3 regions of the Shewanella maritima genome follow, and region 1 is predicted to be linked to each of the others. Evidence: predicted binding sites of a transcription regulator. Region 1 holds the regulator's gene; each other region holds the start of a gene.
The links. Region 1 encodes sigma-54, which starts transcription at its own class of promoters, with help from an activator protein. Its sites were predicted from a motif close to GTTGGCACGNNNNTNGNNT; they were not measured.

Region 1 (3,285 bases):
ATGTTGAACTCGGAGGTATCAATAAAGTGGTCAGTTATATTCGAAATAGGCTCGAGTAATTTACCTTCTTGAATTATGGCGTCTTGCAAAGACAGGTGTTGCTTAGACAATGGATGTAAACGGCGCGTTTCGCTATAACGTTTGAGTAGCACTTTGTCGTTCGAGCTCAAAAAGAAGCTAGTGATACTGATATCGGCTGGTAATAGTTGTAGCTGAGCCTGCAGTACTTTTCCTTGCTCCTTTATGTTGCGCACATCAACGCTAATCGCAATAAGCTCATGTGAGCCTTTAAGCTGCTCAAGCAATGTATTGATCAATGGGATCGGCAGATTGTCGACACAGTAGTAACCTAAGTCTTCTAGCACCCTAAGTGCAACGGACTTTCCTGAGCCAGAACGACCTGAGACGATAACCAGTTTCATTGAGCGATCACCTGATAGAGTTGAGTTTTATCTGTTGATTTACGTAACTGTTTGAGTGTTTGCTTGTCATTAAGCTTTTCTGCAATACAAGCCAGCGTTGCCAAATGTTGCTGACATTGGTCTGACGGTACAATAAGCGCAAATAGTAAATCGACAGGTTTATCATCGATGGCATCGAAGTCAATCGCCTCATCGCACTTGATAAATACGGCGATAGGCTGTTCGATACTGTCTAAACGGCCGTGGGGAATTGCGATGCCATTACCTATACCTGTACTACCTTTTTTTTCTCGAGCGACAAGACTTTCGAAAATTTCTTGTGCTGAAAGGTCTGAGTATTGCTCTGCTGCGATTTCGCTGATGAGTTGCAATACCTTTTTTTTACTGCCCGGAGTGGCACAGGCAGTGCACTCCGGCTGCAGGATGGTACGAATTTCCATCATTAATGCTTGGTTAGCTTCTCTTTATGTTTGATTACCTGGCGGTCAAGTTTGCTGATCAAAGAGTCGATTGCAGCATACATGTCGCTGTGTTCAGAAGTGGCGAAGACTTCTCCTCCACTAAGGCTGACTTTAGCCTCAGCCTTTTGTACTTGTTTGTCGACATTTAGGATAACGTGCACATTGTTGATTTGCTCAAAATGACGCTCTAGTTTGGCAAATTTACTGTCAACATACTCTCTAAGTGAGTCAGTTAATTCAATGTGGTGCCCCGTTAGGTTTATTTGCATATATCGTCCTCCTTTGATTGAGCTTATAAGCTCTTACGTTGGTTTGAGGGCGGGATAAGCATTGCTTCACGGTATTTCGCTATCGTACGACGAGCAACATTAATCCCTTGCTCCGCTAACAGTTGTGCCATTTTGCTATCGCTTAATGGCTTTTTCTGATTTTCAGCGGCGACCAGCTTTTTGATAAAGGCGCGAATAGCTGTAGATGAGCATTCGCCGCCGTCATCTGTGCTGACATGGCTTGAGAAAAAGTATTTGAGTTCAAATAGACCGCGTGGCGTATGCATGTACTTTTGTGTGGTAACCCTGGAAATAGTGGATTCATGCATCTCGACGGCCTCAGCAATATCGTTGAGTACCATTGGTTTCATGGCTTCTTCACCATATTCAAAGAAGCCTTGTTGGAACTGTACGATACAGTTGGCCACTTTTAACAGGGTGTCATTACGGCTTTCTAGACTCTTAATGAACCACTTAGCCTCTTGCAAATGACCGCGAATAAACTGGCTGTCAGCCTGGCTCTTGGTGCTACGAGCCATAGAAGCGTAATGCTGATTGACACCAATTTTTGGCATGTTGTCAGGGTTAAGCTCCACGACCCAGCGGCCATTTTTCTTTAATACTGAAACATCAGGTATGACATATTCATCATCACTAGGTGTGATTGCCGCTCCAGGCTTTGGATTCAATGATTGGATCAGGTGAATTGCTTCCCTAAGTTCATCTTCTTTAAGCTTGGTTTTACGCATAAGTAAACGAAAGTCACGGCCAGCAATCAGGTCGAGATAGTTGGCAATCAACATACGCGCATTGTCAATATGAGGCGTGTCATTAGGAAATTGCGCTAACTGTATAAGCAGGCACTCACTTAGATCGCGCGCAGCAACGCCAATGGGGTCAAAATGCTGAATACGTTTAAGTACTGCTTCAACCTCCTCTAGCTCAACCTCTTCATCGCCCATAGCGCTAAGGATATCTTCGGTGCTTTGGGTTAAATAGCCTGTATCGTCAATGGCATCGATAATGGCTGTGGCGATGGCTAAATCGGTATCAGAAAAAGGAGTGAGGTTTTTTTGCCATTCCAAATGCTCGTATAGACCTTCTGTGGTCTCGCCTTGAAATGGCATATCATCGTCGCGTGAGCCAGAGCTGGTTGCGCCAGTGCTGGCAACTGGTGAGGCTGTATAGACTTCATCCCAGGTGGTGTCCATTGGCAGCTCGTCAGGCATAGATTCTTTATTGAGCGAGTCTGCGAGATCAACGTTGGAAGTATCTGTTTCAGCAGACTTTTGGCTTGCTTCACTAAAATCGGTATCAGCTTGATCTTGTTTGTCTTTTGAGGCGTCTTTACCGTCGTAAAATTCTTCTACTTCAAGCAGTGGGTTAGAGTCTAATGCTTGTTGTATTTCTTGTTGTAGCTCCAATGAAGACAGCTGCAGTAGGCGAATTGCCTGTTGCAGTTGTGGGGTCATAGTCAGGTGTTGACCCATTTTGAGCTGTAGTGACGCTTTCATTTACCACTTATCCCTAGGTATCGTATAAGAGACACACATTAATGCTTGTAATTGGTTTCCTTAGGAGAGACTGGATTGGTACTCAGTCGAAGCTAATGCTGTCGCCGCCCATGTAGTTGAGCGAGCGAAACCAAATCATCAATAACTATAGCTTGAATTGTTCACCTAAGTATACTGCACGAACTTGCTGATCGCTCAAGATCTCATCTGGTGTCCCCTCGGCAATTAAGTTACCCTGGCTCACGATATAAGCATGCTCACAAACATCGAGGGTTTCACGCACATTATGGTCAGTGATCAGCACCCCTAGACCACGAGATTTGAGTTGCTGAATAATTTTCTTGATGTCGATTACCGAAATTGGGTCAACACCCGCAAATGGTTCATCGAGCAAGATAAATTTCGGGTTTGCAGCCAGTGCTCGGGCAATTTCTACTCGGCGACGTTCACCGCCTGATAATGCCATACCTTGGCTATCGCGAATGTGAGTGATATGGAATTCTTCGAGTAAATGTTCAAGTTCTTCAACACGTTGCTCTTTAGTTAGCTCTTTACGTGTTTGTAAAACTGCCATGATGTTGTCGTGTACAGTTAGTTTACGGAAGATGCTTGCTTCTTG
Region 2 (3,285 bases), 860 kb from region 1:
GACTTATCGATTGCTTTAGCTGCATCGTCAATATTGGCACTAATCTTTCCCGCTACCGAATCTTGATCACCAAGGATGTTGCCTGCCTGAAGGTTTTTGGCAACATTACTTAATGACACTTGATCAGCCGTCGATTTATTTTGCTGTAAGCTTTGATTCAACTTGTCTGCAAATTCAGCGTTCAGCTGAGCGCCTTTTGTCTGTGTCGCACTTAGTTCAGCAATGTCAGCACGCTTATCAATTTTTTTAGTAGAACCGGTGTCTGCCTGCGGTAACAACTCATCAAGCATGTCCAATACGGCTTTGTCACTCTTACTTGCGGCTGCTTCTGAGCTTGCTGCAGTAGTATTATTAGTCAACTTACTGTTATCAATAGGTAAGATAGTATCGACCGCTTTTGATTTATCAGCCCATTGGGACTCAAGCTCTGCTTCAATATCCGAACTAAGCTCACTGGTAAACTTCGTGGTATCAGCAGTCTTTGACTCGCTAGCAACTTGTTGACCTAATCCGTGTACGGCATACCTAGCTTCGCCCTGCAGGTTGACATTAGTAGTTGGCGCGTCTAAATCTAATTCGGCCATCGCCAATATAGACTCATCAACCACAGGTGCTTGTAGATTAAAGTCATCCACTAATTGACTAAGCTCTGCTGAGGAAAGCTTATTTAATGCTTCACGGCTATGACCACTAAAAGCCATCAATTCTTGTAGTTGGGAGAAATTGAGCGTTGTAAGATAATCACTCGTTGCTTGTGTTTGAGATTGCGCACCAACACCATTAACGCTAGCTTTAACTGCTGGCAGACCTGAGGTAAATAAATCACCTTCATTTGCGCTTTCAGCAGAAGTGGCAGATATTTGACTCTGTTTTTTGGCATCTTTTGTAGATTGCAGTGCATTTTGCGCAAACTCATCTGCAAGCGGCAAAGTCTTTCCGCTATCACCTTCCACAAGCTTTAAGTTTTCACCTAGTTCTCGCTGAGCAAAAATAAACTGAGCACCACCTTCTGCATCTTTACCGCTCTCAAGCATATCGCTACTATGCTCGTCGCCCTTCACAAGTTCAGTATCTGTATCAGCGTCCACAAGCTGAAGATCAGGCGTATCTTCAAGCATTGCCTTGTCAATTGTAGCCTGTTCGCTATCAACTAAAGACAGGTTTCGGTTACTGGTATCGTCCTTGAGCGCTTTGGCTGATTGCGCTGATGACTCTTGCTTCGAAGCGTTATTTAACTCTTCAAGAAAACTATTACTTTCAGTACCTTGGGAGGATTCATCAAAAGAAGAATTCGATTGGGGAGCATGGAGTGGCGAGGCATTAATAGCTGATTTAGCAGACGCATCTGCTTTAGCATTGCCATTTCCAAATAATAATTGACTCATTTGCTGCATAACTGCCTCACCATTTATTGTTGTTGCGACCGCTTAGCTTGGTGCTAATGCCTTATAGTGACAACACATCAACTGTTGCTACTGACTTTTATTGACTAGCTTTGGCGGTTTCATACTTAGCTTCCGCGGTCTCATATTAGCGAGTCGGGATCCCGACTAATTTGTTACTACAGCAATATGAATGCAATTCAAATGCCAACAAGCGGGCAACTCAACAAGTTAGCTAAACCACTATCAATCTCTGCAGCAAAAAATCGGCATAAAAAAGCCGCAATCAAGTTGCGGCTTTATAACTAGAGCACCAAGTCACGTTAGTCGTTAGCGCGATACTCCTGATAGGCTTCGCCTTGAGTCAACCATGTCGGCGCATCCTTACCCTTAAGGTAATGGTCAAAGTACTCCATCATGCGAATCGAGTAGTCTAACTTATTTGGATACTTCTTCAGATGGTGCGGCTCGTCTTGATACTGCAAGAACACCACATCTTTACCCGCACGGCGCATAGCCAAGTACATTTCTACACCTTGCTCCCACGGCACCGCATCGTCTTTATCACCGAACATAATCATCATTGGCGTTTCAATGCGATCGGCATAAAACACAGGTGAGTTCTCGATATATTTCAGTGGCGCGTTAAATAGCGACTGACCGATACGGCTTTGACCTGTTTCATACTGGAACTGACGTGCAAGACCACTTCCATGGCGAATACCGCTGTATGCGCTAGTCATGTTAGATACTGGCGCGCCGCTCACTGCCGCTTTAAAAATGTGAGTTTGCGTCACGGCATAAGCAGTTTGATAGCCAGCCCATGAATGCCCTTGAATACCAATGGCATCAGGGTCTGCAATTCCCATATCGATTAACTTTTGTACTCCGGCAGTTAATGCTTGTACCGAAGAAGGACCAGGATAGCCGATGTCAAAACGCACATCAGGCAAGAACACTGCGTAGCCGTTTTGCGCGAACCAAGCAAAGTTGGGCCTATGGTTAATTTTCATATCAGGGAAAGCGTGTAAGCGATCGCTCATAAAGCGATAGAAGTAAACTAGTACTGGATACTTTTTACCTTCTTGATAATTGATTGGCTTAATCAATACACCATCAGATTGACGACCATGACCATCACGCCAGTGCACAAGCTCCGCATTACCCCAAGCGAAAGCATCGCGCTGGGCATCAAGGTTAGTAATTTTTTGCGACTGCGCCACAGATTCAAAATCGGCTACATAGAGATCAGGATACTGATCATAACGCTCACTTGAGTACACTAAAACACCAGTGTCTTTCGCGCGTGCCAGCATCTCAAGCTTACCGTTGGTTTCAAGGGCAATTTTAACCCCTGACTCACCTTCCATGCCCATATAAAAACTGTCAGCCTTAGTTTTGTGACTGTAGCCTTTTAGCAGTAAAGTCTGGTCTTCAATGAGCGGTATATCTTTACCATCTTGCTCAACAAGGCCGGTTAGACGAAACTCGATTTGCTGCTCACGACCTAAACCATTAGTGATCATAAAGCCACGGTGAGACACAGTGTTGAACTGCCACGCATCGTATTTGTCGTAAACCACTATTTCAGTGTCATCTTCAAGCCAAGGACCAAAGCCATAGCCAGGCGCTGGGCTTGGGTAGTCGTGATCTTCATTAGCAAACGGAGTGTTGAGTTCAGCGGTTAGGTTATGCTTACGGCCGGTGGCTATGTCATAAAGATACACATGCCCTTGCTGGTAATAAGCCATAAATTTGGCATTAGGCGACAGCGTTGGCTGCGCGTAAGCAGACTGCTGAGGGATCACTAGCGTGTGTTGACCTGTGTTTAAGTCAACTAGGTAAAAATCACGATAAAAACCGGCCCAAGTCGTCATCTTTTGATACGGCACATTTGAGCTTG
Region 3 (3,285 bases), 910 kb from region 1:
CTGACTAACCCATTTCAAGCTGGATTTAGTGGACCTGCTGGTCTAGAGCTTAGATACAAACTAAACGATGACTGGGACTTTGGATTTGGTTCATCACGTCGCACCGAGCGCTTCCTTGTGGAAGATGATGATGTCAGCATTGAAATTGAAGAATGGGTGAGCTTTTTACGTGCAGGTTGGCAGGCGAGCAAAAGTGTTCATGTCAACATGTATGGCGGCTATTACTTCTCTGGTGAAATGGAGCAGAGCCAAACAGAGTTTTCTCAAGAGATAGAAAACCAATTTGCCGGTGCAGTGTCGTTTGAAGTGAAGTTTTAGATATTCAGGCACACATGTATAGAGAAGGCCGCTAAGTTAAATGACTTAGCGGCCTTTTACTATGTTAGCTATCTTGGATTTAATCAGGCTAGGTATCTCTATCTTTAAATCTAGAAGTAGGTGACTTCTTTGACTTTTCTTGGGCGGTTTTGTTGCTGATATAAGTGCCATACCTGCTCAAAGTCTAAGGACAACTCTGTGACATAAAACTCCCCTGAAGGATAAGTTTTCACTATCTTAGCGCCTCGAATAATGCCACTAACACTGGCGCGAACCTGATCATCATTTAATACCCAATCACTCACTGAGCTATTAGCGTCAATACGCTGACCATAGACTTGCTCGGCAAGCTCACGGTAGGCGGCAATTTTCGACGCCTGCATTGCCATTAATACTTTTTGCGACTTGTTGTCACTAGGTTGTAACTCAAGTGGCGCGTAACCTACAGCAGTAATTGTTGGAAAGTTTTCAGGCGCTTCAGTTTCCCACTGCACATATTTATCAGGCGATGCGCAAGCGGTTAACGTCAGTAACAACGCTGCAATGATTAGGCTTCTCATTGGTTGTCTCCTATAACTGAATAGCGCCCATCGGCAGCATTGGCGTGGCGATATAACAAGCCGTTACGATTTTCGATAGTTGATGGTGCTTGCAGGTAACCTGACAGGCTTGCACCGTCAACAAACGACTGAACAGAAGATACCACGCGGTTATTGGTAATATCGACGATGCGGCCGTTAAACACTACGCCTTCATTAGTCAGTGACATGGTTGAAACCAGCACATGGGCAACAGGTAGGTCGCTTGGCAGCATTTCCCAGTTACGTGACAGTAAAAACTCGCCTTTATCAGTAACGCGAATAGCGTTGGCTACATTGAGGTCGACAACATTAAATTCATGAGCATGGAATGCTGTCATTAAACCTTGCTGCAACTGGGCTGCAAGTGGGTTGGTCTGACTATAATCGGCAGTCATCACCGGGGTTGCCACTACCAATGGTTGGTCGCTTCTCAAGCCATCGTTTTGCAGCACGAGTTCATTGGCTAACGTCTCTGCCCAAGTATTTACCTGGCCTTTAGGTGCAATGCCTGATGCCATGACATCATAGGTTACTTGCGGCGACTCTGCTGATATCTGCCCATCAACTACCTGCAAGTCATTACTAAACGATAAGCGCTCAGCAGTGGGAACTTGCGTTGAGCTACATGCGCTGCTGCCAAGTAGTGCAAGTGCAACAACTGACAAGTAATGCTGCAATTTCATATTTATTCCTTCGCCTTAAGCCATGGTTGACGCAAAAATCGTCTATGGCAAATACCTGATTATCTAAATTATCGGCGCGGCGTCAGATTACTTTACTGATAATCATGGCTTATATGTGCTTTCACAACTTGAGCAGCTTAGGCATAAAATTTGCTTTTATCTAACTAGGTATAGATTGGCGTAGTATTCAGACAAAAATTTGGCAGTCTGGCCGCTAGCTGTGTTAGTGCTGACTGTAGACTCAATTAACGTCATCAGCGCATCACAAACAAACGTTAACGCTCAAATGTAGAATAGGTAAGCGAATGAAACATAAGCTTGAACAGACTAAATTTCCAAGGTTTTGGCAATTGGCTGACTGTAGTAAGTTGTCAGTAAACTTTTCGTTACCTAGCTGTTCGTTTACTCGCACTTTGGCTGTACCTGCACTGGCTGCTTGTATTGCTTTGCTGTCAAATCCAGCGATGGCTGAGCAGGTAGAGGTAACCGGTAAAGCAACCATTGTGAATGGTAATATTGAGAAAGCCCGCGAAGATGCAATTAGCCAAGCGCTAAATTATGCCAGTCTTAAAGCCGGGGTTAATTTTTCCAGTAATCAACAAATCGATCAAGGTAAGCTAACGCTGGACTCGTTTCAAATTCAGCGTATTGGCGCAGCTAATGATGTGCAATTGGTTAGCGAGATAATCAGTGATGACAAAATCTCAGTCGTGCTAAGAATGGAAGTGGTTGAGCAGCAAAGGGCTGAGCAATGCGTTAGTCAGGGTTTAAAGGCGACAATCATGTTGCCGAAAGCCTTAATTAAGAATAAACGCGATCTAGCCTACGGTCAGCTAGCATATTTACAGCGTGATTTTTCTATTCAATTTGGTGATGCGTTAAATGCCTATTCCCAGTACAGCGTTGCCAATGTGCATGCTGACGAGTTACTAGACCATACCAATAAGCTCACGAACTATCGCGGCAATGTGCTGCCGAGCTGGCTAAGTGAGGCGACCGATAGTCATTATGTATTGCAGCCTGAGATCACCGATATTTCCGTAGAGGATTATGAGACCTCATTATTTGGTTTGGTCGAGCATTATCCAGAGCGTTACATCAAATTTAAGCTTAATTTGTATCATGGCATTAGTGGTGAGCTTGTGTGGTCAGATTCTTTTGAAAGCTCGTCTACTTGGGAGTTTGACAAGAGCCAGGCTGTATCAACAAGCTCAGCGCGTTTTTGGCAATCCAGCTATGGTTTAAAGCTTAATGAGTTATTTGAGCGCAGTTTAATTGAGTTGGATAACCAACTTAATTGTCGACCTTTACTTGGGCAAATCGTTGCGCGTCAGGGTGATAGAGTTGTGTTGAACTTAGGTCGAAATAATGGCGTTAAAATGGGTGATAAATTCCAAATCGTTTTGCAGCGTAATATCCCCGATAGAATTAACACCATGCGCGCCGTGGCCAGTAAAACCCGCGCCAATGTGACTATTGATCAAGTGACAGAGAACACAGCGACTGCAATTATTTCTGGAATAGAAAGCGCTAATAACATCCAGATTAACGATATAGCGATCAAGATTTAACCAATTAAATTTTAACGAGTTTAATCCGTGAATATATCGATAACAAAGGGTTTTCATCGACGGGAATTTGCGTATAATCAGCCCAAGTCTCCCTATAGCTCAACAGGATAGAGCAGCCGCCTCCTAAGCGGC

Region 2: the regulator sigma-54 is predicted to act here: its motif matches at 1,576-1,594, upstream of EXU30_RS03195 (flagellar hook-length control protein FliK).
Region 3: the regulator sigma-54 is predicted to act here: its motif matches at 1,720-1,738, upstream of EXU30_RS02980 (flagella assembly protein FlgT).

What each region holds. Positions count from the first base shown of each region.
Region 1 covers NZ_CP036200.1:1,595,565-1,598,849, reverse strand. Annotated here, with positions in the region: gene rapZ (RNase adapter RapZ) at 1-422, opposite strand, end outside; gene ptsN (PTS IIA-like nitrogen regulatory protein PtsN) at 419-862, opposite strand; gene hpf (ribosome hibernation promoting factor) at 865-1,152, opposite strand; gene EXU30_RS06915 (RNA polymerase factor sigma-54) at 1,176-2,666, opposite strand; gene lptB (LPS export ABC transporter ATP-binding protein) at 2,812-3,285, opposite strand, start outside.
Region 2 covers NZ_CP036200.1:736,326-739,610, forward strand. Annotated here, with positions in the region: gene EXU30_RS03195 (flagellar hook-length control protein FliK) at 1-1,385, opposite strand, end outside; gene EXU30_RS03200 (S9 family peptidase) at 1,706-3,285, opposite strand, start outside.
Region 3 covers NZ_CP036200.1:685,154-688,438, reverse strand. Annotated here, with positions in the region: gene EXU30_RS02995 (DUF6268 family outer membrane beta-barrel protein) at 1-318, shown strand, start outside; gene EXU30_RS02990 (LPP20 family lipoprotein) at 429-878, opposite strand; gene EXU30_RS02985 (FlgO family outer membrane protein) at 875-1,582, opposite strand; gene EXU30_RS02980 (flagella assembly protein FlgT) at 1,888-3,153, shown strand; tRNA gene EXU30_RS02975 (tRNA-Arg) at 3,242-3,285, shown strand, end outside.